2 regions of the Paenibacillus sp. MCAF9 genome follow, and region 1 is predicted to be linked to the other one. Evidence: riboswitches for the same ligand, from Rfam matches in the RefSeq annotation. Region 1 holds a riboswitch; the other holds the start of a gene.
What was found. Region 1 has a riboswitch for cyclic di-AMP ahead of AB4Z45_RS05690 (TrkH family potassium uptake protein). Riboswitches for the same ligand answer to the same signal wherever they lie in the genome.

Region 1 (15,621 bases):
AAAGATCTGAAGCTCATTGACGATCAACTGCAAAAATATTTCAGCGATATATACGAGAACGCCTTGAAAATTGCCGAGTCCTTCGATACGTACCGCGATCTCATGGGCAACTTACGCGAAGCTTATCAGTCCAGCGTATCCAACCGTGCTAATGAAATTATGCGCGTATTTACAGCAATTACGACTATATTCATGCCGCTGACCTTTATAACCGGCATCTATGGGATGAATTTCGATTTCATTCCAGGCCTTCACCTTCGCTTAGGATCATATATTTTACTTGGCATCATGCTGCTGCTTGGCATAAGCATGTTTTATATTTTCCGCAAAAAAGAATGGCTCTAGAGACCTGTGCCATATTCATTACAGAGCTGCACTCGTACGGGCAATTTATGCCGAACGAGCTGCAGCCTTTTTGCTGTAATGGCCGCTATCCTTTATAATAGTAGAATATAAGTTTGAGCATTAAGTACCTATGAGAGGGGGATTGACGTGAATATTAGTCAGCTTGAAACACTCCTTACGATATCCAAAACGATGAGCTTCAGGAAAGCTGGCGAGCTGCTGAATCTCACACAGCCTGCTGTTTCGGCACAAATCAAAAGCCTTGAGGATGAATTCAAAACGATTCTCATTAATCGCAATCAGCCAGTTACATTAACAGAACACGGACAAGTTTTTTTGGAGCATGCGGAGCAAGTTCTTTCAATCGTGGAAGAACTGAAGCAGAAGCTTTCCGATATGAACCTTACGCCGCAAGGACACATATTACTCGGAACTACGGCTTCAATAGCGATTCAGATTTTACCGCGCGTGCTATCCTATTTTCAAAACCAATTTCCTTTTATTAAAACAACGATTCATTCCATGCCCTCATCCCAAGTTATGGCCAGTGTCGAGAACGGGTCAGTCGATATAGGGATTACATATCTTTCTGAAAAAAATCCGAACGTTTCCTCCTCCGTCCTTTATTATGATACATTCGAGCTCGTCGTCCCTCCTTCCCATCCCATGAGCAGGTTGACGCATACGACAGTTGATACGCTTAAGGACATTCCAATGATTATGCTTGCTCCAGACACGCTTGGCAGGCGATTTGTCGATCAAATTTTTCGTAAATACAATATTCAGCCCAATATCGTAATGGAGGTTTCCAGCAGCGAGGAAGTGAAGCGCATGGTTGAAATTAATTTAGGCGCCGCAGTCGTATCCAAACTTTCGATAGCAAACGAACTCCGTATGGGTACACTAAAAATGATAAAGGTCAACGAGCTTGAAATAAGTCATCCCGTTGGCGTGGTTTATAAATCAGGCCGTTACATCAATACCGCACTGAAGCAATTTTTAAGTGATTTAAAAGGCATGCCTGAGCATCAATTCATTAGCAGCGAATAGTCGACAAGATGCTTCCACTAGACAAACAACTAGGAGAGATAAAAAATGAAATTCGACTTACATACCCATCATTTTAGATGCGGCCACGCCGACGGCAATATCGAGGATTATATTTTAGCCGGAATTGAAGCAGGGCTTCAGGTTATCGGTATCTCGGATCACTCCCCCTTCTTTTATCATGAGAATGATCAGCCTTCGCCAGGCATTGCAATGGCAAGAAGCGAATTCACCAATTATGTTAATGAAGTATTGCGGTTGAAGGAGAAATACGCAGGCAAAATCGAGGTTATGCTTGGAGTAGAATCCGATTTTTTTCCCAAATATGTAGACAGCTACAAAAAAGCCTATGAGGGCGTGCCCTTCGATTATATCATTGGTTCTGTTCATCAAGTTGGCGATGTCAGCATATTCAATCGCAATCGCTTTAAAAACTTAAATGAACAGCAGCATATTGAAGTGAAGCAAAGCTACTATGAGCTTATCAAACAATCTGCACGCAGCGGCATGTTTGATATTTTGGGGCATATCGACGCGATGAAGGGGTATTACCCTGCTTTCTCCGATATACCAGCTACAAAGGAAATTGACGATGCTTTGCAGACGATTGCCGAATGCGGCGTTTCCATAGAGATTAATACATCAGGCAGCACCAAAGATGTAGGCGGATGGTATCCATCGGATGCAATCTTGGAGCGAGCACTTCATTTTGGCGTAAATGTGACGTTTGGTTCGGATGCGCATAAGCCAAGCAGAGTTGGCGAAGATTGGGAGCTCGTGCAGAAAAGGCTGAAGGAAATCGGCTTCTCGCAGTGGGTTTTTTATCGCAAGCGCCAGCAAGTTATTGTACCGATATAAGAGCTCATGAGGGGCTTTAGACAAAAAAAAGTGGACCTGCACGTCGCAGGTCCCAAAAGGATATATTAAAAAGGGGGTCTTGTTTATTATAATAGCCCACTAATGTAATGAGACGATAACAGAACTATTTCATTTGTGTAACAAATTTGAGGGGTTGGAAAACGATGTGGCTCATTACAGCCATCAGCAGCGCTGTTTTATTTGGACTAGCAGGCTGGTGGATGAAAGTATCACAAATGCGGGGCGGCTCTACAAGAACGCTGCTGCTCGGATTGTATGCTTCTGGAACGTTAGGTTTTGGAGTGCATGCGGCGCTTGAAGGAACGTTTTTCTTTCTTGCTGATCCGAGGGTATGGATTGCAGGCATCATAATAGGAGCAGGCTCAGCATGGGGAAACGCATTGTTTATGAAAGCATTGCATTTTGGACCCGCCAGCTTGACCTCTCCCCTAACGAATATGAACATTATCTTAGTTGTCGCTTTAGCGACCTTGTGGTACAACGAGCCGCTCAGCGCTTCGGAGGCAATAGGCATTACGCTGCTTCTGCTTGCTGTCGTCTTTATTGCTCATAAACGAAAGGAACCGTTCACGATTATAGAAAAAAGATGGTTCATTCTCGTCTTTTTGGCAGTCGTGCTATTTGCGCTGCGCAATGGCGGATTAAAGGTCACCGATGAATTGGATCTTCCTAGCGCCCCGATCCTGTTCATCGCTTATGCCCTCTCTCTCTGCTGGTTTCTCATCCCGGTCAAAGCGACCGCTGCACGTTCTGCAGAGCGAACTGGTCTTTGGCTCGGTATTGTTGCGGGTCTGTTCTCATACGGAGGATTGCAGCTTTATGCAGTCGCGATTGCTACTGGACAAGCGAATCTTGCAGCGCCTATCTTTGCTACGAACAGTCTTGTCGTAGCAGCTGGCGCTATTATATTTTATAAAGAGAAGTTGACGATCCTGCAGTGGACAGCCTTTGCTTGTACCATTCTTGGGTTGATTGTTATTCGATTGTAATTAGCGAACGCTTTTCCTGTATTTTCCTAACTTTTATATAGTAAATATAATATACGATCAAACAATCGCATTCCCACTGAAATTAACTTACTTTTAGTTTGTTCGTATGGTACAATAATATTACAAAAAGCGGGGTGATACGGTTGGATTATTCGACAATGTGCCCAAAGTATGAAGCCGCAGCCGACATTTTAGGCAAGAAGTGGACTGGCAGAATTATTCGGGTATTGCTTGGAGGACCAAAAAGGTTCAAAGAGATTAAGGAACAAATTCCCGAAATGAGCGACAAAATGCTAACGGACCGGATGAAAGAGCTTGAAACATTAACGATTATCAAACGTCAAGTTTATCCAGAAATGCCTGTACGTATTGAATATGAGCTAACCGACAAAGGCAGGGAGCTTCAGCCAGTCATTGAGTCCATTCAAACTTGGGGCGAACAATGGATGTAAGATAAAAAACCGCTTAGGCGGTTTTTTTTATTGCCTTCTCTTCTTTTATCTAGAATTGACAAAGGATTATTTATCTACTATCATTGATAATAATAATCAATATCACAATAAACAAATAAAAAACCCCCGATCAGATCGAGGGTTTCCTATAAATCAATTGGACTACATGCCAAGCCATTTCTTGAATAGATGTTTGGTTGTATCTTTATTGATTGCTGCGATTGAAGTCGTAAGCGGAATGCCCTTCGGACATGCGCGAACACAGTTTTGCGAGTTGCCGCAGCCTTCGATGCCGCCATCTGTCATCAGTGCATCCAGACGTTCTTCCTTGTTCATCTCACCTGTTGGATGAGCATTAAACAAACGAACCTGTGAAATTGCAGCAGGACCGATGAAGCTGTTCCGATCATTTACGTTCGGGCACGCTTCAAGGCACACACCGCAAGTCATACATTTGGAAAGCTCGTAAGCCCATTGACGCTTCGTTTCTGCCATCCGCGGCCCAGGACCCAGATCATACGTTCCGTCGATTGGAATCCATGCCTTAACGCGTTTCAAGGCGCCAAACATGCGCTCACGGTTAATAACAAGGTCACGAACTACTGGGAATGTTTTCATTGGTTCAAGACGAATCGGCTGCTCAAGCTTATCGATCAATGCGCTGCATGCTTGACGAGGCTTGCCGTTGATGACCATTGAGCATGCGCCGCATACTTCTTCCAAGCAGTTGGAATCCCAGCATACAGGAGCCGTGCTTGCTCCATCTGCCTTTTTCGGATTACGTTGAATTTCCATCAGGCCGCTAATAACGTTCATATTAGCGCGGTAAGGAATTTCAAACTCTTCCGTATATGGTTGGGACTCAGGAGTATCTTGGCGAGTGATGATAAACTTAACCGATTTTGTAGCTACAGTCGTTTCAGCCATCATTATTCTCCTTTCTTCTTGTCGCTCGAGTAATCACGTTTACGCGGCTTGATCAAGCTTACGTCGATATCCTCGTAAGAAATTTGTGGACCTTCCTTCGTCCATTTCGCAATCGTCGATTTCATGAAATGCTCGTCGTCGCGTTCTTGGAAGTCTGGTTTATAATGAGCGCCGCGGCTTTCGTTGCGCAGCAATGCGCCTAGCGTCATCGCTTCAGAAAGCTCAAGCATGTTCCAAAGCTGACGAGTAAAGGCAACGCCTGCATTGTTCCATTGCGCTGTATCGTTAATGTTGATATTCGCATAACGCTGCTTCAGCTCTTTGATCTTGTGGATCGTTTGCTCCAGCTTGTCATTAAAGCGAACTACCGTCATATTGTTCGTCATCCATTCGCCTAGCTCTTTGTGAATGACATATGCATTTTCAGTACCCTTCATATTTACGATGCTGTTGTACTTGTCCGTTTGACGCTTGTTCTCGCGGTCAAATACGGAGGAAGCTACATCTTCAGCTGATTTCTTCAAGCCTTTGATATACTCAACAGCTTTTGGTCCAGCTACCATACCGCCATAAATAGCGGATAGCAAAGAGTTCGCGCCAAGTCGATTCGCTCCATGGTATTGATATTCGCACTCACCGGCTGCAAACAAGCCAGGAATGTTCGTCATTTGATTGTAGTCAACCCACATGCCGCCCATTGAATAGTGAACTGCAGGGAAGATTTTCATCGGGATTTTCCGTGGATCGTCGCCCATGAATTTCTCATAGATTTCAATGATACCGCCGAGCTTAACATCAAGCTCCTTCGGATCTTTGTGGGACAAATCAAGATAAACCATGTTTTCTTGGTTGATGCCAAGCTTCTGATCTACGCACACGCTGAAAATTTCACGAGTCGCAATATCACGAGGAACAAGGTTTCCGTAAGCTGGGTATTTTTCTTCTAGGAAGTACCAAGGCTTACCGTCTTTGTACGTCCAAATCCGTCCGCCTTCACCACGCGCTGATTCCGACATCAAGCGGAGCTTGTCATCGCCTGGAATAGCTGTTGGGTGAATTTGAATGAACTCGCCGTTCGCGTAGTTAACGCCCTGCTGGTAAACTGCGCTGGCAGCTGTACCGGTGTTGATAACAGAGTTCGTTGTTTTGCCGAAAATAATACCAGGACCGCCTGATGCAAGAATAACTGCATCTGCACGAATCGTGTGAACTTCCATCGAGCGAAGGTCCTGTGCCGAAACACCGCGGCAAATGCCGTCATCGTCAACAACAGCGCCAAGGAATTCCCAGTGCTCGTATTTGTTAACTAGTCCTGCTGCTTCCCAGCGGCGAACTTGCTCATCCAGTGCATAAAGCAGCTGTTGACCTGTCGTTGCGCCTGCAAATGCTGTACGGGAATGCTTTGTGCCGCCGAAGCGACGGAAATCCAGCAAGCCTTCAGAAGTACGGCTGAACATAACGCCCATCCGGTCCATCAAGTGAATAATGCCTGGTGCCGCATCACACATTGCTTTAACTGGCGGTTGGTTGGCGAGGAAATCTCCGCCGTATACGGTATCGTCGAAATGCTCCCATGGAGAATCGCCTTCTCCTTTTGTATTAACAGCGCCATTGATGCCGCCCTGTGCACATACTGAGTGGGAACGTTTGACCGGTACTAGTGAAAACAGATCAACGTGAACGCCAGCTTCTGCTGCTTTGATGGTAGCCATCAAGCCTGCAAGACCGCCGCCTACGATGATAATTTTATTTTTAGCCATAACGTTTCGCTCCTTGTCTACAAACTAACCGATATTCGTAAGTGCCAATGCAGCACTTGCAGCTTCTTTGAATTGATCTCCGCTAAATGCGATAAGCGAAAGAATGAACAATGCTGATACGACTACAAAAACGCCCATGCAAATATATGAAGAGATGCGTTGAGCTTTCGGGCCAATCGTAATGCCCCAGCTGATCAGAAACGCCCAAAGGCCGTTGCTGAAGTGGAAAACAGCTGCTAATACACCAATAACATAAAGTACGAAGTAAGTAGGGTTGCTCGCAATTTGATTCATCGTTGATCCCAGTTCCTCATGGGTGATGTGGCCGAGATAAACTTGAATCCTAGTTTGATATACGTGCCAGAAAACGAATACAAAAGTAATTACCCCAGTTACCCGTTGAGCGGTAAACGCCCAGTTCCGGCCGTACTTAAAACGTCCCGTATTCGTGTTCGATTGGTAAGCGACATACAAGCCGTAAATACCATGAAACAATAGCGGGAGGTAAATGCCGAAAATCTCGAGCAGCGGCAGCACGGGCATGCTGTTAATGAGAGTTACGCCTTTGTCAAAGCCTTCAGGCCCGCGTTCAAACGCCTGGTAGTTAGTCAGACCATGCACGACGATAAATCCGCCGAGTGGAATGATCCCGAGAAGCGAGTGAAGCTTGCGCGAGAAATACGAATTTCCTTTCATGTCATTCCTTCTCCTTTCAAAACTGTGAGTGCTAGCATGCTTTTTCTTAAAATATAAGAATGTATCGGTTTCCCCTTTATACATTGCTTATATTCCAGCGCAAACGAGGTGCTGTGCAGCCAATGGTTGTCATCAGCAGTTTACGCTTGGCAAATCATTCTACATTGTAACCCCAGCATGTATGTCCGTCAACAAAACTCGACACATATTAGCCACACTTCCCATCCTACTCCTTTTAAGCTTATAATGGAATTGCTTATTTTTTATAATTTCTTATAACAAAATGACATAAGGGGTTTCATTCATGAATGAAGAGATGCATGTCTTCACCGTTATTGTGGAACAGTCCAGTATGAACAAGGCTTCCGCCTTGCTAAACCTGTCTCAGCCTGCACTTTCTCGCAAAATTGCCAAGCTTGAGCAGGACCTGGGCTCTCCTTTGTTTCATCGCATCGGAAAGCGGCTGGAGCTTACTCGAATTGGGCAATTGACCTATGAATATGCTTTGGAGCTTCGCCAGCTTCATCGCAAATATTTGCAAACCGTCTCTGAGTTCACCTCGGCTGGACATACGACCCTTACCATTGGCGCAAGCTTGACGACGCTTCAAACGACTTTGCCCGATCTCATTCAAAGCTTAACTTCTACCCATCCGGAGATCGACATTAAAGCGATTACCGGCAAGACGCATGAAATCGTATCGCTCGTGCGAGATCACAAAGCCGATATCGGCATTGTCGCCTCTAGTATTGAGGATTCAACACTGCGGTGCATTCCGCTGTTTGAGGATCATCTATCGCTCGTGGTGCCTCGCAATCAGGTCATTACCGATAAAGGCACGCTGGGTATACAGGATGTGACCGGCATGCCGATGATCTTGTTCTCCAAAGGCACTTGGTACAGGTTGTTGACCGACGAGCTGTTTGACAAATATCATCTTCAGCCGGATGTGCGGATGGAAATTGATTCGTTTGAAGCTATTCTTCGGTTGCTGCATACTTGCCGTGCTGCGACGCTCCTGCCTCAATCGTATATGCGCAATCAACTGCTTGAAGACAATGATCTTACCGTCATTCCCATTCGAGAACTTGAGGATACAAAGCGCACCACCTCGCTCATTCATGCGGATTCGGCCGCCCTCAGCCCGTCCGTTCGTCTTTGGATCAACGAGCTTGCAGCAGGCTTCCCCAGCAAAAAGGACAGCAGCTTTTAAAATAGCTGCTGTCCTTCAGCATTTCCAATATTACACTTCCAAATCCATTTCAACCTAATCTGCTTTTTCTAATAATAAGCCTCTTCCACTACATAAAACAATTAACGGATAACGGATGCTTCGAAGTCTTCTATTTGCTCATTTGTTCCTATTATAACCATGACATCACGAAGTGAAAGGACATCCGTTGCTGTCGGTGCGATGATGATGCCATTTGGCTTATTTATGGCTACGATGCTGCATCCAAATCTAGCTCGCGGATTAAGATCATGCAATGACTTGCCATCCAAGCATTGCGGTACAGCAAGCTCGGCGATCGTATACTCTTTGGAAAGCTCGATATAATCTAATAGATTTGGGGATACAAGCTGATGCGCAACTCGAATACCCATATCGCGCTCAGGATAGACCACGCGGTCGACACCGATTTTCTCAAGTACCCGGCCATGCAGTTCAGTCAAAGCTTTCGCTACAACTTGCTTCACTTCCAAATCCTTAAGCAGTATGGTTGTCAAAATGCTGGATTGAATGTCATCGCCAATCGCGACAACTCCGCAATCAAAGTTTCTTACACCCAAGGAGCGCAGCGCTTCTTCATCCGTACAATCAGCTGATACAGCATAGGTTAGAATACCGCTCATGTCCTGAACGGCTTCCTCATCCTTATCTATTCCAAGCACCTCATGGCCAAGCTGGACGAGTTCGCGCCCTAAGCTCGAACCAAATCTCCCTAAGCCGATGATGACAAATTGTTTCTTTTTAATTCCCACTTGCAAAGTCTCCTATCCAATCGTAATTTTGCCTTCTGGATGCCGATAAAGCTCTTTCTCTGTACGAGGCCCAAGCGCGTATGCGAGCGTCAGGGGTCCAAGTCTTCCGGCAAACATGGTTAATGCAATGACTATTTTCCCAACAATGCTCAGCTCTGGTGTAACACCAACGGATAATCCTACTGTTCCAAATGCTGATGTCGCTTCAAATAATAGCTTTATAAAAGCTTGATCCTCCGTCATCGACAAAATCATCGTTACGATAATGACAAGCGATAAAGAGATCAAAGTAATCGTGAGTGCTTTAAAAATTCTGTCTTTGCCTAATCTGTAACGGAATAGAACGATGTCCTCTCGTCCTCTAATCATTGCAAATACAGCGCCGACCAGCGTTGCAAAAGTTGTTGTTTTGATACCGCCGCCCGTCGAGCCGGGCGAGGCCCCAATAAACATTAATATAATGGTGAAAAACATTGTCGCTTGCCGGATAGCCGTATAATCAAGCGTATTGGCTCCTGCCGTCCGCGGCGTTACTGATTGGAAGAACGAGGACAATATTTTCCCGCCCCAGTCCAGTGAGCCCAATGTCTTCGTATTGGAAAATTCAAAAATAAATATGACGAGCGTCCCTACTGCAATAAGCGTCCCTGTCATCGATAGAACGACCTTGCTGTGCAGCGACAGCTTGCGGTTTTTGCGGAATTCCATCAGATCCGACATAACGACAAAGCCGAGTCCACCCGAAATGATCAGCATCATAGCTGTAATATTAACGACTGGATCAGAAACATATAAGGTCAAGCTGCGATAGTTCCCAAAAATATCAAAACCAGCATTGTTAAACAATGAAACCGCGTGAAAGGCTCCAAAATACATCGCTTTTCCCAGCGGCATATCAAATGCAAACCTCGAAGCAAACAACACAGCGCCAACAAGCTCTATTGTCAATGAATAAACAATTACTCGCCTAATCAAACGCACGATGCCTTCCATGCTCGTCTGGTTCATCGATTCCTGCAGCAAAAGCCGCTCACGCAGCGAAATCCTCTTGCGAAGCACGAGCGCTACCAGCGTTGCCATCGTCATAAATCCGAGTCCTCCAAGCTGGAACAAGCACATTAATATGATTTGACCCCATATAGAGAAATAAGTTCCGGTATCAACGACAACTAACCCAGTTACACAGGTTGCCGAGGTTGCAGTAAACAGTGCATCTATAAAAGGCAATCTCTCGCCGCTTACCGATGCAAAAGGCATGGATAATAATAAGGCACCCAGCAATATAATAAGAGCGAATCCACTTACCAAAATACGCGGAGGTGACCACTTCATAACATTCCAATCAACCTTCATTCATTACCCTTCTTTTTGATTATGTCATATTGTCATTTATTGTTTTTAAGCATAAAAAAAAGCACTGGAAACTCAAGTGCTCGTGCGATGAGTCCTGTTCCAATACGCCTTCGAGGTTAGCTGACGGATTCGGGCCTGGACAGGCAGCCCTATTCAGCGGAAGAAGACGAAGCTTCACCGCTAAAATTCACCCCATGCTATCAAATGTTGAACTGCTTTGCTTTTAAGCTTGTTCATCCATCTGGATAACTTTATGGTTCCCCCGATTTCCTTAGGAAATTCGGCTATGCTATGCAATTAGTATGACGATAACGATTATAATCCCTAAGCACTCCTGATATAAAGGTGACGTTTATGACAAACAGGACGATATTAGCTCAAATTAGGGCAATGGGACGAACCAGCGCATAGCTAGCTTGCTGGACATCGTTATTTCGCATTTTTTTGAAAACAAACGGTCATTTTCATTGGATAATTTAGGGATTCATATGTTAAGGTAATAAAATGAGCTATTTATTATGAAGACAGTTGAGGTGAAACTATGATTGATTCTATTAAACCCAATGAATGGAAACGATTTATATGGGCAGCAGTTGCTTGCTTTATTATTTATGGCGCCGTACAAATCGTTCCAATGATTACAGCCATCTCATCTGGCGAAATGAATACCAAGGTCATTACGAAATCAGCGGCGGCGGATAAGGCGTCTGCATTTGTTGAAAAAGAAACAGGCTTGAAGGTGAAATCGGCTAAAGCCGTACATCAAACCGATAAAATTATGAATGGCTACTTATCTAAATATGAGCTGGTCAAATCATATACGGATAAATACGACCCTAGGTTTCCTACAGATACGTTTCAAGTTGATCTTAAGTTCATAGGCGGCGGCAGCGGATATGTTTATCTGCATATGCACAGCGGGAAAATAGTCGCTTGGAACTTGAAGCTTGAGGGTGAACAGCTGTCAGATTTAGATAAAGTTAAAGAAGCTATCGCCTTTCTAACTGCAGAAAATTTCAGTGGTACTGAATTTATAGGCGGGCAAATATTGCCTAATGGTGATTGGCAGCCCAAGCCTCCGGCAGGTTATTCCATTAAAAATGCTCATCTTAACTTATTGGTTAACTCTCTTGTCGTGAATGACCGTACGATCATTACTAAATATAAACCGGCATTCGTGGCTCCCTCCGATTACATAAACTATGTAGAGAAACAAGATAAAATAGCTGGGTACCTTACATCAATCGGTTATCTGTTCATGAGCTTCGTTTTATTCGTCTTAGCTATTATTTACTCCGTTTTGTATCGAAAGCATACATCCTTTAAATACGGAATCGTATTAACGATCATTTATTTAATTACTTATACGATCATGAATTTAAACGTTCTGGATGGTATTCGGGCTACGCTCGGCGAGACGGATATGGCAGGCGCTACCGTTTCGATCACTGCCATCGTAAGTGTTCTGCTAGCAATTCCAATGGCAGGTTCCATTTATGTATCCATCGTTGCCGGAGATGGCCTCTGGAAGGCGCAGGGCCGCGCTTTATGGCCGCGCTTTGGTCAGAGAGGGTATGGCAATTATGTTTGGCGCAGCGTGGGCTTGTCCTATTTATTCGCGATCATCCTATTCGCAATTCAATCGGTTATCTTTATCGCCTTGAAGCTGTCCATTGGCACTTGGGAAACATCAGATGCCTCGCAATCCCCATACAATATGGGTATTCTTTGGCTGATGCCCGTGCTTGCTTGGGCTGCCGCAATTGGCGAAGAAGCCGTATTCCGCTTCTTCGGTATTGGACTATTTCGCAGGTGGTTTAAAAACACGTTTGCCGCTGCACTGCTGCCTACCTTCTTCTGGGCGCTCGGCCATGTGATGTATCCTTTTTATCCATCCACCACGAGATTGTTTGAGTTGATGATTATCGGGCTATTGTTCAGCTTTATCTTCGTCAGATACGGCTTCATTACAGCCATGTTCACCCACGCCATCTTCAACAGCGTTGCAGTTGGCCTATCCTTGCTCACTATTGGAACAGCACCGAACATAATCTCGGCTATTTTCTTCTCCGTGCTGCCGGTACTGATTGCATTTGTTCTAAAATATTTAAGTCACAAAAAAGAGAAGAAGCCGTCTATGACGACGACTCCTCCCCTAGAGCAGCTATAATTTGCGAAGCTAATTTATCACCAATAGATAGAGGCCGGAAGTCTTCGACTGAGGCCTCTTTTATTTTTTTGATCGAGCCAAAATGCTTGAGCAGCAGCTTGCGTCGTTTCTCGCCAATGCCCGGAATCGAATCGAGCTTCGACTCCACCATGGACTTGGCGCGCTGCTCGCGGTGGAATGTAATCGCAAAGCGATGCACCTCATCTTGAATGCGCTGCAGCAAATAAAACTCCTGGCTGTCCCTTGGCAAAGGAACTATCTCTGCAGGATCTCCAGTCATAAGCTGCGCTGTCTTATGCTTCGCATCCTTCACAAGACCGCAAACTGGGATGTATAATCCAAGCTCATTCTCAAGCACGTCGAGCGCGGCAGATATTTGCCCTTTGCCCCCATCGACTACAATCAGATCCGGCGGAGCTAATTCCTCTTTCACCACACGCTCGTAGCGGCGCCGTATGACCTCGCGCATCGTTTCGTAATCATCTGGACCTTGTACTGTCTTAACCTTGTATTTGCGGTACTCCTTGCGGTCTGGCTTGCCGTCCGTAAAGACAACCATAGCCGAAACTGGATTCGTACCTTGAATATTGGAGTTATCAAATGCCTCGATTCGGCGTACTTCATCCAGTCCTAGCCAGCCTGCAAGCGACTCTGACGCTTTAACGCTTCGTTCCTCATCTCGTTCGATGAGCCTGAATTTCTCGTCCAGCATCACCCTTGCGTTATCGATAGCCATCGTTACGACCTCGCTCTTGCGTCCGCGCTGCGGCATAAGCACCTTAACCTTCAGCCAGCTGTGCAAGGATGCAATGACATCGTCAGCGTGCGTAGCGGCTGCCTCATCAACTGCTGCCACTCCGCCCGCTGATTCCACCGCTTCCAGCTCAGGCGGTATTGGCAGCAGGATTTGCTTTGGCAATGCCGGATTATCGCTATAATACTGCGTAACGAATGTCATGAAATCATCATACTCTTCCCCGTAATAAGGAAAAGTTGTGCCGTGCCGCTCAATAAGCTTCCCTTGGCGCATGTACAATATTTGAACGCACATCCAGCCCTTATCTACTGCAAAACCAAAAATATCACGGTCAAGCGCATCGGACATCGTAATCTTCTGCTTCTCCATGACCGCATCGATTGCAATCAGCTGATCCCGAAGCTCCTTCGCCCGTTCAAATTCGAGCTTCTCGGCTGCTTCCTCCATCTTGCGCTGCAGCTCATTTTTCACGACGTCTTGACCGCCGTTCAGAAACTTTGATATCTCTTGAATCATCCGATCATATTCGCTCTGCTGCACATCAAATTCACACGGTGCAATACATTGTCCTAGATGATAATACAAGCACACCTTATCTGGAAGTGTCTTGCACTTGCGAAGCGGATATAGCCGGTCCAGAAGCTTCTTCGTCTGCTGAGCAGCATACGCGTTCGGGTAAGGGCCAAAGTACTTGCCCTTGTCTTTAATGATACGTCTTGTGACCTCGAGCTTCGGATGTTTCTCGTTCGTAATTTTGATATAGGGGAACGTTTTATCATCCTTTAACAGGACGTTATATCTTGGATGGTATTGTTTAATTAAGTTGCATTCTAAAATGAGTGCTTCCATATTGCTAGAGGTAACAATGAATTCAAAATCACGAATTTCAGATACGAGCCGCTGCGTCTTGCCGTTGTGGCTGCCGTTAAAATAAGAACGTACGCGATTTTTGAGCACTTTTGCCTTGCCTACATAAATGATGACGCCTTCGCTGTTTTTCATGAGGTAACAGCCTGATTGATCCGGGAGCAAAGCTAGTTTGTTCCGTATCGTCTCTTTTGCCTCTGCAAGCTGCTGCTCTGCCTGCTCCCGATCCATTTGCTGATGATCCATGCTCTCGCCTCCGACTGCCAAATGATTCTGTTCATATTTTATCATAACTCGGCTATACTTTGTTTTACAATTGTCACCGGTTCTGGCTTTACAACTGTTTATCTGTTTGAGTATACTAATATAAGTTGAATAAACCGATACTACATAAAGACGACCGTAAATTGGTTGTTACTTACGCAATCGGTCTTTTTCAAGGAGGACGTCAACGATGGAAAACGTAAGAGACCCGCGCGAGCATTTTAACGAAGAGCCTCGCCATGACTTGATGGACGTCGTGTTCGGCTTTGGCGGCATGCTCGGTTTAATGACCGTCATTTTCGCTGTTGCTGTAATCGTGAAATTCATCATTTCATAAGAAAAAGGAGCAGCTTGCTGCTCCTTTTTTTGTTGCCTATCAACGATACGCAGCTGATAAATTAGATATAATTCCGCTATGCCTGTTGTTTTCTCATTAAATAAGGATACAAGAATATAAGTCCGAGTATATAAAGCAATAACGCAAACAATGCAGGTGAAAGATGCAAAAAATCGATATAACCGATGGATAGATGAACACTTAAGCCCGCATAGAAGCCCGGTGCTCCGCCAAGCAGCAGCGTCCACCATATCCAGCGCGATCCCTGCTGGATTCCCCACAGCGCAATAATAAGAATGGCCAGCGCAGCACAGAACAACGCTCCGCCAAATCCTGCTCTATCATGGGCTATCAACGGGATGAGTTTCAAGTTCGCCCCGTTCAGCTCGTTATGAGTCGTATTCAAGTAAACCAAATCCGACTGTACGAACACCTCTGTAATCCCAACGCCTGCAATCGTTAAACCGCCTGCAGCCAGCGCGAAGCCCAAAACAACAAAACAAAATTGTCCATACATCGCCAAACGCCATAATCGATCATTACGAACATTAACCGGCAAGCGATAGGGCTGATCCGGATTTCTGCGCATGGATAGCAGAAACATCGGGAACAAAACCGCAGCAGCTAGCGCATGCAGCGGGTCGAAATAACCGTAGCCAAGAAATAAGAAAAAGCTTAAAAAACCAACAACACCAGAAGTCATCAAAGCTGTTCGAGCCCAGTGCAGACTATGCTTTAATCCATGTCTAGCCAGCTGAACATACAATATGCCGATTGTAATCATCGTTCCGGAAA
Region 2 (15,621 bases), on a different contig from region 1:
GTAACCATTCGATTCAAGCAAGGAAGCCGGCAGCACAAACATTTGAATTCGTTTAATTTCAAACAAGGCAGCTGATTGATTTTCTAAGCTTGGCAAGGGTACTTCAACTGGTGTAGACATCAATGAGATCTCTCCTCGATTTGAATAATTCACCGACAATACTCAGCCATATTGGCTTGCCGTCTATGGTAAACCCGAAATGAAATATTGTAAAACTGTGGTATATCGTGAAAAGGCAGCCATATGCCAAATTAAAAGAAATCCATTCGTTATGCCAGTAAAAAAAGGGTAATTCTTCGAAATACTCGTTTATTCTCTTCCATTCTCGATTATAGAGAAATCTGATTATTCACGCATAAAATCGTTAGAAAGGGAATGAACACTATTTTTGAAAACAAGAGTAAAACTGAGAAATAGTGAGATATCGAGAGATCGAAATGAATGTAAGCGTTGCGAATCGCTCTGCAAGGCTGAAATTGGCTAAATTAGGCAGCAGACTGCCTTTACAGTATTTATAGCGAGGAGTAATATTCGATACAGGATTTATAAATAAGTTTCGATTTACTGATCGCTGAGTTTCCGTGAAAGCGGAAGCGGGGGAACCAATAATGACGCGATGCGCCTGTTCGATGTGAGAGTCGAACAAACGCAGAGCAGGGGTGAATCTTTGACAGGTGCCATGGATACCGGTCAAAGTAGGGCGACTCTCACCGCCCGAATCCGACAGCTAACCTCGTAAGCGTGGACCGAGAGAGGAATGATGAAGCTTGTGATCGATTAACTTCGACCGCAGAGTGTCATAGACCTCTGTGGTTTTTTGTGCCCAAAAAAGTTTAATTTGCTACAAAATGTAAGAAAACGCTGAGTCCTGCAGCAGCAGGAACGGGGGAACCAACGAACGATTCGTGTGCAATCACGACTTCGCTTCATGGGGTGAATCGCTTGAAAATGATCAAGCGTAGGGCAACTCTCAAGGCCCGAATCCGACAGCTAACCTCGTAAGTGTACTCGAGAGAGGCAACAGCCATCGTGCTTCCCGCGGCTTATTCTGCTGCGGGCAAAGAAGCCGCGGGAAAAGTTCCTCTTATCCCAAGGCTTCTTTTTTGTTGCCTTTTTTACCATATGGAGGAGAATTCGGTTGCAGGAAGAGCATATTATTGTTGCTGGTCTAAACGAGGCTGGCCAATCATTCATACGAACTTTGCAGTTTCATCAATTAAAATTTATCGTTTTGACCAATAGCAAACAGGAAGAAAAACAGCTTCGCAAGCAGGGTATCAGCAATGTTTTGTACATCAATTCGAATGATCGTCAAAGCTGGAATGTTCCTTCGATGACCATTAGCGAGGTATTTATATTCGAGAGCAGCTTGGCGCTTAGCTGCCGCTTTGTACAGTGCTGCAGAGCTTGGACCTCAAAGTCCATTTACGTCATCACACAGCAGTGGAATCCAAGGGCTATTTACAAGGGGCTCGGAGCGGATCATATCGTATTCTCTCATACCGGTGAAGTCGGTTTTCTATTAAGCAGCAAATAATGCAGGAGGGGTTTACATGCAGGATTTTTATATGTTCGGGGCGTTGTTAGCTAGCTTCGGTTTATTTTACGGATTTTTAACTTGGTGCTCCAGTGTTATTGAGAAAACAGGGGGCGAAGGCCAATGACTCTCATAGCGATAGCGGCTGTATTTGTTTTCGTTTATCTGATTTATGCGTTAATTCATCCGGAGAAGTTTTAATAGAGGGGGATTTACAAGATGGATATTTTACAATTGCTTATCGTCATTGCCGTTCTTGTATTGTTAGTTAAGCCGCTTGGTACTTACGTCTATCATGTGTTCTCAAATGAACACAATCGGTTAGACAAAGTATTCGGAGGGACGGAGCGATTTATATTTAAGCTTATTGGTCTCAAAAAAAGAGAGGGCATGAGCTGGAAGATATACGCACTCAGCTTTGTTGCAACCAATTTAATTTTAGTTGCTTTCAGCTATTTGATATTGCGGTTCCAAAATGCGCTGCCGTTTAATCCAAATGGCATGGCAGCCATGGAGCCTACACTGACTTTCAATACAGTCATCAGCTTTATTACCAATACGAATCTTCAGCATTACAGCGGGGAAAGCGCCTTATCTTATTTCTCCCAAATGGCGGTCATCATGATGATGATGTTCACGTCAGCGGCGACGGGCTTCTCGGTTGCCATCGCGTTTGTTCGTGGGATTACGAGTAAAGGAACGACGATCGGCAACTTTTTCGAGGATTTTGTAAAAGCACACACAAGAATTTTTCTTCCGATTTCCTTTATTATCACGCTAGTGCTTGTCGCTCTTCAGGTGCCGCAAACACTTGATCCAACATTTACAATTAAAACGCTTGAGGGAGCCATGCAGCAAATTGCAATCGGTCCTGTAGCTTCGCTTGAATCCATCAAACATTTGGGCACAAACGGCGGCGGTTTTTTTGGAGTGAACTCGGCTCATCCATTTGAAAACCCAAATCCATTAACGAATGTGATTCAAATCTTGTCGATGTGGGCGCTGCCGGCTTCGCTGCCTTATGCATTTGGGCTTTTTGCTAAAAACAAAAAGCAGGGCTGGGTTGTATTCTCCGCCATGATGTGTCTGTTTCTAGTGTTTCTAAGCCTTGCTTACACATCGGAGAAAACAGGCAATCCTGCTATGAGCGCACTAGGAATCGACGCTACTCAAGGAAGCATGGAAGGCAAGGAAGTAAGGTTCGGTATCGCGCAATCGGCACTGTTCACAACGGTAACAGCTGCTGCGACAACGGGTACCGTCAACAATATGCATGACACGCTTACACCGCTTGGCGGCTTGGTCCCGCTTGCTGAAATGATGCTTAATGTCGTATTTGGAGGCAAGGGAGTAGGGCTTATCAATATGCTCATGTACGCCATACTAGCTGTGTTTATATGCGGGCTGATGGTTGGGCGAACGCCAGAGTTTCTGGGACGAAAAGTAGAGCCGCGAGAAATGAAACTGATAGCGATAGCGATTCTAGTTCATCCCTTCATTATATTGGTGCCCACCGCCATCGCTTTTATGACGGATTTGGGTCACGGAGCGATTACGAATCCCGGATTCCACGGCATTAGCCAGGTGCTTTACGAATATACGTCATCGGCAGCGAACAATGGCTCCGGCTTTGAGGGATTAGGCGACAATACGCCGTTCTGGAATATTAGTACTGGGCTAGTCATGCTGACCGGCCGTTATATTTCGATGATTGCGATGCTTGCGGTTGCAGGTTCTCTTGTTCGCAAGCAGCCTGTTCCAGAAACAATCGGGACGTTCCGTACAGATAATGGACTTTTCACTATATTACTAATTGGTACTGTTCTTTTAATTGGTGCATTAACCTTCTTGCCGGTCATCGTGCTTGGGCCGGTTGCAGAATATTTGACACTCCGCTAACGGATGAGGTGAACGATAATGAATAAAAATAAGAAGAATAATTTGCTGTCGGGAGATGCGGTTAAACATGCCGTCATCGATAGCTTTGTGAAATTAAATCCAGCTACGATGATGAAAAATCCAGTTATGTTTGTTGTCGAGGTAGGGACGGTTATCGTTCTGCTGATGACTATTTTTCCAAATTACTTTAATTCTCAAGAACGCATAGGCTTTAATATTACCGTGTTTTTCATCCTGCTTTTCACGCTGCTGTTCGCTAACTTTGCTGAAGCCATTGCAGAGGGCAGGGGCAAGGCACAGGCCAATTCGCTCAAAAAATCTAAGCAGGAAATGAGCGCCAATAAGCTCGTCGGCAGCTCTATTGTAGTCGTATCATCAACGGAGCTTCGCAAAGGCGATATTTTCATCGTATCCCAAGGTGAGATGATTCCTGGTGATGGCGAGGTCATTGAAGGGCTGGCTTCCGTAGATGAATCAGCGATTACAGGTGAATCGGCGCCAGTTATTAAAGAAGCTGGAGGAGATTTCAGCTCGGTTACAGGCGGTACAAGGGTTGTGAGTGACAAAATTAAAGTGCGCATGACGAGTGACCCTGGGGAGTCATTCATCGATCGGATGATTGCCCTTGTTGAAGGAGCGAAACGTCAGAAGACGCCTAATGAAATTGCGCTCAATACACTTTTGACTAGCTTAACGATTATTTTCTTAATTGTAGTCGTTACGTTGGCACCAATCGCTGACTATTTGGGTATCCACTTAGAAATTCCAGTATTAATCGCGCTGCTCGTATGTTTGATTCCGACGACCATCGGCGGATTATTATCAGCAATCGGCATTGCTGGGATGGATAGAGTAACTCAGTTTAATGTACTGGCTATGTCAGGTAAGGCTGTTGAAGCAGCAGGCGACATTAATACGATGATTTTGGATAAAACAGGAACGATCACGTTCGGCAACCGGATGGCAAGCGAGCTTGTCCCTGTCGGAGGCAGCAATCTTCAAGCTTTATCGGGTTGGGCGGCTATTAGCTCGCTTAAGGATGAAACGCCTGAAGGCCGATCTGTGCTTGAATGGATGAAGAAGCAGGGCTCAAGCTATGATGCTTCACTTGCGGAAGGCGGCGAATTTATTGAATTCAAAGCAGAGACGCGAATGAGCGGTATTGATCTGGCAAACGGCCGCCGAGTTCGGAAGGGCTCTGTCGATGCGGTTCGGAAGTGGGTAGCTTCTCAGGGGGGAACCATCCCGTCCGATTTAGAAAATATTTCGAATACGATTGCTACATTAGGCGGTACACCGCTCGCAGTAGCTGTTGATAACCAAATCTTTGGTGTTATCTATTTGAAGGATACCGTTAAGCCAGGAATGAAGGAAAGATTCGATCAGCTGCGTGAAATGGGCATCAAAACGATTATGTGTACGGGAGACAATCCGCTTACTGCAGCAACCATCGCACATGAAGCGGGAGTCGACGATTTTATTGCGGAGAGCAGGCCGGAAGATAAAATAGCGGTTATACGCCGTGAACAAGCCGAAGGAAAAATGGTTGCGATGACTGGTGACGGTACAAACGATGCTCCTGCACTTGCCCAAGCGGATGTGGGTCTTGCTATGAACAGCGGGACGATTGCTGCAAAAGAAGCTGCCAATATGGTTGACTTGGATTCGGACCCTTCCAAAATTATTGAAGTCATTGCTATCGGCAAGCAGCTGCTTATGACAAGAGGGGCACTGACGACTTTTAGTATCGCTAATGATATCGCCAAATATTTTGCAATCATTCCAGCGATGTTCATGCTTGCCATTCCCGAGATGGGCGTTCTAAATATTATGAATTTAGGTTCTCCATTGTCTGCTATACTGTCGGCGCTTATTTTTAACGCCATTATTATTCCTCTGCTTATCCCGCTTGCCATTAAAGGCGTAGCGTACAAACCGATGAGCGGAGCCAAATTGCTTAGCCGCAACGTATTCATTTATGGTCTGGGCGGTGTCATTGTTCCGTTCGTTGGCATTAAACTCATCGACTTTGCAGTGCATTTATGGATTTAATATAACCATACACGAAAGAAGGCTTACCTATATGAATGAACAAGCGAAAAACGCTTCACGATTTCAGTTGTCGTCTTTAATGATACCTTTACGAATCAGCATCATATTTATGATTATTTGCGGCATTATTTATCCGCTTGCAAGCACGGGAGCAGCTCAGCTGCTGTTCCCTAAGCAAGCGAATGGTAGCCTTATAAAGGATAGCTCCGGCCAAGTCGTTGGTTCAGAGCTGATCGGCCAAAGCTTTGTTGATCCGAAATGGTTTCAAGGACGTGTATCAAGCATTGACTATAATGCTGCCGGTTCTGGATCGAATAATTTTGGACCATCCAATCCAGCTTTAATCGAAAGAACCAAAGCTTCGATTGAAGCTTGGAAGGCACAAAATCCAGATGTACCGGTTTCCCAGCTGCCGATCGCTTTAATTACGAACTCGGGCTCAGGCCTTGATCCGCATATTACGCCACAGTCGGCTGATGTACAGATCGCAAGAATCAGCAAGCTGACCGGCGTATCGCCAGCAGAGCTTGAGCAATTGGTTAAATCAAATACGGAAGGACGCGATTTAGGCGTTTTCGGTGACGAACGGGTTAATGTGTTGAAGCTGAATATCGCATTGTCAAAAATGTTGGGGGAATAGCCATATGGCTCCACTGAAAAAGAAAACGCCAGAGGAGCTGCTGCTCTCCATCGCAAAGCTGCATCAAGGACGTCTGAAAATACTCATTGGAGCGGTAAGCGGTTCAGGCAAAACGTATCATATGCTGCGAGAAGGAACAGAGCTGAAGCGAGATGGCATTGATGTTGTTCTTTGCGCGGTTCCTAGGCCGCAGAGTCCGGAGACGCTCGAATTGATTGAACCTTTCGAGCGTGTGCCAAGCATTCATTGGGAGAAGGATGGTGCTGAGCAAAAGGATCTTGATCTGGATGCTTTGGTTAAGAGGGACGCTGAGGTGCTGCTCATCGATGGGCTAGCCCATCGCAATCGAGAAGATGCAAAGTTTCAAACGCGGCTAGAAGATATTATTTTTTTGCTTGGCAAGGGCATAAGCGTTATTACGACAATCAATGTGTATGAGCTCGAGGGTGTAGATCAGGCTGTTCTCAAATGGACGGGGATTCGTCCGAGCTGCACCGTTCCTGCTCATACGCTTGAGCTTGCTGATGAGGTTAGGCTGATTGATGTATCGCCTGAAACGATGCTAAAGCGGTTTGAGGATGGAACGCTTGGCGTAAAGCCCGATCCTGCAATTTCCCTGCGGGGAAATCTTGCGGTGCTGCGAGAGCTGTCGCTGCGGCTCGTCGCAGAGGGAGTCAATGAGTCGCTGGAGAAGCATCGGGAGGAGATGGGGCTCACGGGTCCGTCGGGTGCTTCCGAGCGTATTCTGGTTACCGCACAATATCATTGGAACGGCTCTTTATATGTAAGAAGAGGACAGCAAATTGCCCGCAGGCTTAATGGAGATGTCGTAGTCGTTTCCTTTAAAGAGCCGCAAAAAAAACTGACCAAGGAAGAGCATGCTTTTAAAGCTTCAATAAAGAAGCTTACCGTTAAAGTAGGGGGTACATTTGAGGAGCTGCCGTTGCAAAGCCGCCGTCGTTTGCCGTCCGCTCTAGTAAGGTATGCGGAGGAGCACCAGGTTACTCGCATCGTTATGGGCCATTCCAAGCAGAGCAGATGGCAGCAGCTCAAACAGGGCTCGATTGTTGACAGCGTACTGCGCAAGCTGAGGCAGATCGATTTATTTCTTATGGCAGACCGCTCAGAGCAAGAAGGCGAGCGGATTTTGCCTGTTAAGCAAAGAAGTGATTCGCGAAAAGCGTTGTTTCGAAGGTTCAGCCCAGATGAGCGCGAGCAGCAAATGGAATCCATCAGAAGAGGCAGCTTCAATCTGTATATCGGGGCGGCGCCAGGCGTCGGTAAGACGTATCGGATGCTTGCTGAAGCGAACATGATGTATCAGAAAGGTATAGATGTCGTTATTGGCATCGTGGAAACACATGGGCGCGAGGATACATTGAAGCAGATTGGAGAGCTGCCGATTATCGCTAGGCAAACGATTCAATATCGAGGTACTCAGCTCGAAGAGATGGATGTTGAAGCGATAGTTAGCAAAAATCCCGATGTTGTGCTGGTGGATGAGTTAGCTCATACGAATGTGCCGGGCAGCTTGAGGAAGAAGCGTTATGAGGATGTCATTTATTTGCTGCAGAAGGGAATATCGGTTGTTTCGACGATGAATGTACAGCATATTGAAAGCTTGAATGACGCCATCGAACAGGTTACTGGCGTTCGTGTTAGAGAAACGGTACCCGATGCGATCATAAGGCTGGCAGATCAAGTAGAGCTGATCGACGTGACACCGCAAATGCTGCAGCAGCGTATGAGAGATGGGAAAATATATGCCAAAGCTAAAGTGGAACAAGCGCTTGGTGCTTTTTTCACGACGGGCAATTTAATTGCGCTGCGAGAGCTTGCCCTTCGCGAGCTTGCTGATGATGTGGATGAACGGCTTGAAGCATGGGATCGCAATCAGACGCTGCGTGGAACGCTGCGCCGAAGAGAGGTCATCTTTGTTGGCATCGATATTCTCGCGGACGCAGAGCGGCTTATTCGGCGGGGCTTCCGCATTGCGTATCGGCTGAAGGCGCAGTGGCATGTGCATCATGTGCAGGATGGCGCACCTTGGACAGACGAGGCGATCAATAAGCGTGATCTGTTGATGAAGCTGACCGAGAGGCTTGGCGGAGTATTTGAAATGTCCAAAGCGGAGAGCAGGGAGCATATTGCGGGTACACTTCTAACGGCAGCCAATCGCATCAAAGCAACGCAGCTTATCGTCGGGCAGCCTAGCAAAAAGGCATGGTATGCAAGCTTTCGCGGCAATATCGTCCGTGAATTGCTGCAATCCGGCCGTCATATGGATATGCTCATTGTGGCGAACCGGATTACGGATAAACATTAGAAAAAGGGATTATCTAGTCAGCGCTTAAACCCCGCTGAGCAGATAATCCCTTTTATGCTTGTAGGCTGGATTAGACTTTGGTTATCGGTTCAATCCAGTCTTGAGACCACACTTGTATTTCACGGATAATCGGCTCAAGAGCAAGGCCTTTTTCCGTTAATGAATATTCTATGCGTACAGGTATTTCAGGGTAAACATGTCTATCGACAATACCTTCATTCTCAAGCTCTTTGAAACGTTCTGACAGCAATCTGCCGCTGATCGGAAGGGCGGATTGAACGGCGCAGAAGCGCTGCGGGCCGGACAAAAGCTGGAATATGATAAGGCCGGTCCAACGCTTGCTTATAAGTTCCATTCCCTTCTGAAAACGGGGACAAAGGTTAGATTGATCCATGCGCATCACCTCTTTTTACTTCTAATAAGTATAACTCCAATATCTTATTTATACAAGCACACTTGGATATTGTTAATTACTTGACTATCTTTAGTTATAAAATTATAATTAGTTACAAATAGTAAGTGAATTTAAGGAGGTACCGCAATGAATCCTTTATTTCTAGCGCATGGATCACCGATGCTCGCTGTCGAGCAAAATGAATATAGCGAATTTCTGAAACAAACAGGTGCCAGTCTAAAGCCGGATGCGATCGTTATTTTCACAGCGCATTGGGAGACGGATATCGTTACGATTTCATCCAAGGATGATGAATATGAAACGATTTATGACTTTTATGGTTTTCCTGATGAGCTCTACCAGATCAAATATGCTGCTAAAGGCTCAGTAAGAGTCGCTGAGCATGTTGGCCATTTGCTGAGCGAAAATAATATTCAGGTAGCATATGATAATGAAAGAGGACTGGATCATGGCTCATGGACGATGCTGAAGCATATGTTCCCGAAGGTAGATATTCCTGTCGTTCAGATTTCTGTAAATCCATATCGTGCTCCAGAGGAGCAGTTCCGAATTGGCGAGGCGCTGCGCAGCTTGAGCTCACAAAATATTTTGCTCATTGGCAGCGGCGTGACCGTTCATAATCTTCGTGCTGTAAACTGGGGACAGAAGGAGCCGGAGAGCTGGGCTGTCCAGTTTGATGATTGGCTAATAGAGAAAATGAATAAGCACGATACAAATTCGCTATTTCAGTATGAACAGCTTGCTCCGCATGCTAAAATGGCAGTACCCCGTGCAGAACATTTTGTTCCATTATATATAGCTTTAGGAAGCGGCAGCCAGGAGTCAGCTCCAAAGGTCATTTATCGAAGCTATGAATTTGGTACGCTAAGCTACTTATGCATGCAATTTTAATTGCGTATACTTTTAGAGAAGGTGAACTAGCATGATTAAACCTAATATAGCAGCACTTATTAAAAACAAACTAAAACGAACGCAAAGCGGCAATGATGACATTTATGTGATCGGTCCTGTGAAGCTTCCCGTCGACCTTGACGGAGAAACTAAGATTTTTCATTGGTATAGCTGGCTCCGCAAAGAAGCAGGCGAGGAGCTGTCTCCCGAGCAGCTCGTTGATGATTTAAATCGTTTCTCTTATGCGGATCTGCAGCAATCAAGCGTTCTCGTATATGGCGATTTTGAAAATAATGAAGACGCGCTAATTCGAATGCACAGCATCTGTCATACAGGCGATATCTTCGGAAGCGCAAGATGTGATTGCGGTTTTCAGTTAAAGCAATCGATGCGGATCATAATAGAGCATGGTACGGGGGCGCTCTTTTATTTAGCCAATCACGAGGGCCGTGGAATCGGTTTGTTCAGTAAAGCGATTGCCTACCTGCTTCAAGAGGATGGGCTCGATACGGTTGATGCGAATACAGAGCTTGGTTTCGCAGATGATTCACGCGATTATAGTGATGCAATTGCTGTACTGAAGCTGCTGCGGAAGCACCCGGTATCGATTATCACCAACAATCCGCGGAAAGTGGATGCACTGCGCAAATCTGGCATGAACGTGGCGGGAAGAGTGCCATTATGGGGCAATTCCTCTACTTATAATGAAAAATATATCCAAACGAAAATGAAGCGATCGGGTCATTATGGACAAGAGCCTCAAACGCTTGTTAAATAATTTATTTGTGAAAGCAGCCAAAGAAGCCGGTTTCTTCGTTAATTCGTTGAGACGGCTTTTTTGTCTGAACATTGGTCATAATAGTCAAAGTAGATGTCCTATCGCTGGCCTAGAAGGTGTTTGCAGAGTAGACAAAACTGCTTCTAAATTAACCATAAAACGACAAAATTATTTTGCGTTCCTCTTTCTTTTCAAGTATGATGAGATAAAATGAACTCATGTTCACATCAAAGGAGTAACAAAGCATGCAATCAAAAACAAGCCACTGTAAAATTGTTGACTGCACGATCCGTGATGGCGGACTCGTAAATAATTGGGATTTTAGTGTCGAGTTCGTTCAGCATTTGTACCAAAGCTTGAACGAAGCCGGCGTCGATTATATGGAAATCGGCTACAAAAACTCTCCAAAACTGCTTAAGGGTGCTGAAAGTGCAGGACCTTGGCGTTTTCTAAATGATGATTTCTTGAAAAAAGTTATCCCTAACAAAGGAAATACGAAGCTTTCCGCACTTGTTGATATCGGTCGTGTTGACGAGAACGACATTTTGCCGCGCAGCGAGAGCTTGCTTGATCTGATTCGCGTTGCTTGCTACATCCAAGATGTAGATAAAGCGCTTGAGCTGGTTAAAGTATTCCATGATCGCGGATACGAAACGACAATTAACATTATGGCTCTCTCTAACGTAATGGAGAACCAGCTTATTGAAGCCTTCCAGCTTATCAATGAGAGCGTTGTTGACGTTGTTTACGTCGTTGACTCCTACGGCAGCTTGAAGCCAAGCGATATGAGCTACCTCGTTGACAAGTTCCGTCAGCATTTGCCTAACAAACGTCTAGGCGTTCACGCACACAACAATTTGCAGCTTGCATTTGCTAACACGCTGCTAGCAGCAGAACATGGCGTTGAGCTGCTTGATGCATCTGTTTATGGCATGGGCCGCGCAGCGGGCAACTGCAACACGGAGCTATTGGTATCCGAGCTTCAAAACACGAAATACAACATCCGTCCTGTCCTTGATATGATCGAGAAGTACATGGTTCCGCTTCGCGAGAAGGAAGAATGGGGTTACATCATTCCTTACATGATTACAGGTATTTTGGATGAGCATCCACGTTCCGCTATGGCGCTTCGTGATTCTGCAGACAAAGATAAAGGCGTAGAGTTTTATGATCGCCTTACAACGCCTGAAATTGCTCACGGCAAATAATAATAAACCAAAAGAAGCTAAGGCAAGTCATTAACATGACTTATCTTAGCTTCTTTTTTTGTGTGAATTATGTTTCAAGCAGCTCGCCATCACCCCGAACAGCAGCAGCTTGATGAGGCTCATTCGGATGAAAATAGCCTTTGCCTCGGAAGGTTTGCCCACTGCTGGCGACAGCAGTAAGCTCAATTCTGATATCCTCATTTCTGCCAAACCATGCTAATAGCTCACGGTCGCCAACGCCATTTATATCAACGTACCATAATCGATCCCCATACTCCGTAACTCGAATGAGCTCAGCGGAAGTAAAAGAAAGCTGAATCGTCTTTTGCTGATAAGTCATTTCAAATGCGATTAATTCGAATGTTTCCAAGGTGAAGTCCTCCTGAATAATTGCTTCATGCAGTCGATCATGGGACTCGCAGCATGTCTGTTAACGATTGTAATGTTACTGGCTTATTAATGCAACATTATACTTCCAATAATCGTCAGATTAGGAAACGTAAATATAAATAAAAGGGGCTGAAAGAATGAAAGTGGGTCATTCTCTCAACAAGGCAATTAGACAAAGAAAAAGTTGGATCTTCTCGATTACCGTTGTGTTGCTTTCCCTGTTTCTTGTATTAAGCGCGTGCTCTTCCTCTAAGAATGATGCCTCGTACAGTGGTAACCGAGACATGGAATACAGAAGCAATTCGACGAGCGACGCTCCGAGCAAAGGAGAAGAAACTACAAGTGGTGGGGATCGAAAATCCATTAGTGTGGAGCCTCTAAGACAAAAAGAGGGGGGCAAACGCGGGTATTCAAATCCAGACAAAATAGAGCAGGCCGGGCAACTAACTGCTGGCGAATGGGATGATATAGCTGCTTGGGAACGCTTTGGCAATTTACTCAACTCGCAAGAAGGGGATAGCAGCAAGCGGGTATGGCAGTTCTGGAATTTCAACCGCCTTGAGGTTATCGTCACAGCTGGAGGCAAAGCAGTGTCTGATGCACAGGTAGAACTGTACTCAGGCAAGAAGGCGATATGGAAGGCGCGTACAAACACGGAGGGCAGAGCTTATGTGTATGCAGGTCTATTTGAGAGTGATACGGCGAACTTAGGCCGTTATACCGTTAAAGTGCAATCGGGTCAAGAAAGCAAGACGACGCAGGAGATGGACATCCCACAGCAAGGCAGCATTAAAGTTGATTTAAGTAAAAGTACAGCGCTGTCAGATCAGGTAGACATCATGTTTGTTGTGGATACGACAGGCTCCATGGAAGATGAGCTGAATTACTTGGAAGCGGAGCTTAAGGATGTTGTGAAGCGAGTGTCCGATGAGCATGCGAATCAGCTTGGTATTCGTATCAGCGCAAACTTTTACAAAGATAAGCATGATGATTATATCGTCAAGCCGTATCCATTCACGACGGACATAAATAAAGTGATAGATCAATTTAGCAAACAAAAGGCGGATGGGGGCGGAGATTATCCCGAGGCTGTTGATCAGGCGCTGCGCGATGCGCTTCATGAGCATGAGTGGAGCAAGGATGCTAGAGCGCGTCTGCTGTTTCTCGTTCTAGACGCACCGCCTCATGATGAGCCACAGGTTATCGACGAGATAAAGCAGCTTACAAAGGATGCGGCAGAACAAGGCGTTAGAATTATACCTGTAGCTTCTAGCGGAGTGAGTGCAGAGACGGAATATTTGATGCGTTTCATGGCAACAGCGACGGGCGGCACGTATTTGTTTTTAACCGATGACAGCGGTATCGGCAGTGATCACCTAGAGCCGGCAGTAGGCGAATATGAGGTTAAGCTGCTCAATGATTTGCTTGTTGAAGTCATTAATCGTTATGTTCAGCAGTAGTTTTCTTCATTATAAAAAGGGCAATTCCTTAGCAGCCAAAGCTGGTTGAGGGATTGCCCTTTATTTGAATCTGTAAAGTCACATTTATAACTAAGAAGCTCTTAAAGGAGCATGCAGATACCTAGTCAGGAAGGCATGTTAATAAAGCTTGCCTTGACGATACAGCACGGTTGAAAGCTTCATAACCGCGTGATTATAACAATTTTGGCGGAGCGGCAAAGGATCGCCGAAGAAAGCGGGCAGAATGCCGTTTAACGTTGTTTGCATTTTCTCATACAACATCTTATACACCTGTTCCTCCGTGAAAAATTGTGTTTCTCTCCCTTGCAGCCATTCGAAATAGGAGACGATAACACCGCCGGCGTTTGCAAGGATGTCGGGAATAATGATGGTGCCCTTTGCAGTCAGCACCTCATCAGCCTCGCCTGTGACAGGTGCATTCGCACCTTCTACAATGATGCGGGCTTTTACTTGATCGACGTTGTCCTTGCGAACTTGCTCCTCAAGTGCAGCAAGAATAAGCACATCTACATCTAAATAAAGGACTTCTTCGCGGCCAAGAATTTGGGCTTTCATATCAAGCTCAGACAATGCGGCTTCGTCCGAAGGCAAATCACCTTGGTGAAGCGATGCGTATTCAAGCAAAGAAGGGACAGAGAGACCGTCTGGATTGTACAACGTGACGTTGCGATCGCTTACAGCTACTACTTTATTGTTTAAATAAGAGCATTTATAAGCTTCCATTGCAGCGACTGAACCAACGTTGCCGAAGCCTTGAACGGCAATCGACAGCGGCTTGTCCGCATGCGCTAACGCGGTTTGCACAAACGGGTTTGTGCTGCCGGCGAGCCAGCTGCTTTGCTCTTTAAGAAAGTCATGAAGCATATAACGGAAAGTGAAATAAACGCCTTTTCCGGTTGCTTCTCTGCGGCCTAAAGATCCGCCATTAATGACGCTTTTGCCGGTGAAGCTGCCTAGGTAAGGGTGACCGGGATGAATGCTTTTGTATTCGGCCATCATCCAGTCCATTTCACGCTCGCCGGTTCCCATATCAGGGGCTGGAATATCTTTGTCAGGCCCGAGCACGTCACTGAAATATTGCACATATTTTTTGCAAATCAGATAAAGCTCTTTAGCGGAATAGGAACGTGGATTAATAACGACTCCACCTTTACCGCCGCCGAAAGGCACTTCGTGAAGCGCGTTTTTGAGCGTCATTAGCGCAGCTAGATTCGTTACTTCATCTTCGCTTACAGATTCGTGAAACCGAATGCCGCCTTTGTAAGGCCCGAGTGTATCGTTGTGCTGAATGCGATAGGCCGGAATTCGAACGACATTGCCGTTATCTACCGTAATGCGCAAAAAGGCTTTATGAACTTTATTTGGCGTGGACAGAATAGCAGCAAGTGAAAGGAAAGCTTGCTCACGCGATTGATCTTGTAAACTTGGTAAAAAAGCAGGGTCTCCCATTAATGCGTTTAAGGATTGCTGTACGATGGCTCCTGTTTGGCTTGCCATAACTAAACGACCTCCTATGTATTCAGGAATGAGATTCTTTCAAGCCGCAGCGTATAATTGTCAATCGATATGAGGCAGATACGCTAGCACTTGAACTCTAACTGTAACATATTGGAACGTTATAAGCCAAAACTAGGGAAAGCTTGATGTGCGTATGGTTACAAAATCATAGGGATTCAGCTTCGAATCCACTCTGATTAAGCTGGGTAACAGGAAAAGTTCCCGTTATATTAGCGATTAAACGCTTTACAACACAAATAACAGGAAAAACTCCAGCTTATTTTGATGCAAATGACTCATTAGTGGTCTTTTGCAGAAATTAACGGGAGTTTTTCCATTTCAGCATCATTGCAGCAGCATTTGAACGAGTTTAACAGAAGAAATTCCTGTTAGAATAAACAATTGACGGCCTTGCGTGATCAAGTTAATTTGAGCAATAACGATCCGTGTGGAGGTAGAGAGAATGACAGCTCGTTCAAGCTCCCGAGATTCTCGCGTGTCCAAATA

Region 2: it holds a riboswitch for cyclic di-AMP, as region 1 does, so the genes downstream of both, AB4Z45_RS09385 (NAD-binding protein) here and AB4Z45_RS05690 (TrkH family potassium uptake protein) in region 1, are expected to answer to the same signal.

The regions. Positions count from the first base shown of each region.
Region 1 is NZ_JBFREL010000003.1:42,732-58,352, forward strand. It holds gene corA (magnesium/cobalt transporter CorA) at 1-345, shown strand, start outside; gene AB4Z45_RS05645 (LysR family transcriptional regulator) at 493-1,395, shown strand; gene AB4Z45_RS05650 (histidinol-phosphatase) at 1,441-2,250, shown strand; gene AB4Z45_RS05655 (EamA family transporter) at 2,415-3,260, shown strand; gene AB4Z45_RS05660 (winged helix-turn-helix transcriptional regulator) at 3,404-3,712, shown strand; gene sdhB (succinate dehydrogenase iron-sulfur subunit) at 3,875-4,639, opposite strand; gene sdhA (succinate dehydrogenase flavoprotein subunit) at 4,642-6,399, opposite strand; gene AB4Z45_RS05675 (succinate dehydrogenase cytochrome b558 subunit) at 6,424-7,095, opposite strand; gene AB4Z45_RS05680 (LysR family transcriptional regulator) at 7,400-8,308, shown strand; gene AB4Z45_RS05685 (potassium channel family protein) at 8,410-9,072, opposite strand; gene AB4Z45_RS05690 (TrkH family potassium uptake protein) at 9,091-10,431, opposite strand; cyclic di-AMP (ydaO/yuaA leader) riboswitch at 10,522-10,727, opposite strand; gene AB4Z45_RS05695 (CPBP family intramembrane glutamic endopeptidase) at 10,973-12,601, shown strand; gene uvrC (excinuclease ABC subunit UvrC) at 12,567-14,456, opposite strand; gene AB4Z45_RS05705 (YqzM family protein) at 14,680-14,826, shown strand; gene AB4Z45_RS05710 (hypothetical protein) at 14,903-15,621, opposite strand, start outside.
Region 2 is NZ_JBFREL010000004.1:302,891-318,511, forward strand. It holds gene AB4Z45_RS09380 (hypothetical protein) at 1-120, opposite strand, end outside; cyclic di-AMP (ydaO/yuaA leader) riboswitch at 560-758, shown strand; cyclic di-AMP (ydaO/yuaA leader) riboswitch at 850-1,020, shown strand; gene AB4Z45_RS09385 (NAD-binding protein) at 1,139-1,537, shown strand; gene kdpF (K(+)-transporting ATPase subunit F) at 1,661-1,738, shown strand; gene kdpA (potassium-transporting ATPase subunit KdpA) at 1,757-3,436, shown strand; gene kdpB (potassium-transporting ATPase subunit KdpB) at 3,455-5,488, shown strand; gene kdpC (potassium-transporting ATPase subunit KdpC) at 5,520-6,128, shown strand; gene AB4Z45_RS09410 (histidine kinase) at 6,133-8,454, shown strand; gene AB4Z45_RS09415 (winged helix-turn-helix transcriptional regulator) at 8,525-8,848, opposite strand; gene AB4Z45_RS09420 (DODA-type extradiol aromatic ring-opening family dioxygenase) at 8,996-9,760, shown strand; gene AB4Z45_RS09425 (GTP cyclohydrolase II) at 9,792-10,538, shown strand; gene AB4Z45_RS09430 (aldolase catalytic domain-containing protein) at 10,784-11,746, shown strand; gene AB4Z45_RS09435 (hypothetical protein) at 11,814-12,116, opposite strand; gene AB4Z45_RS09440 (vWA domain-containing protein) at 12,421-13,596, shown strand; gene AB4Z45_RS09445 (Glu/Leu/Phe/Val family dehydrogenase) at 13,735-15,114, opposite strand; gene AB4Z45_RS09450 (glycoside hydrolase family 27 protein) at 15,534-15,621, opposite strand, start outside.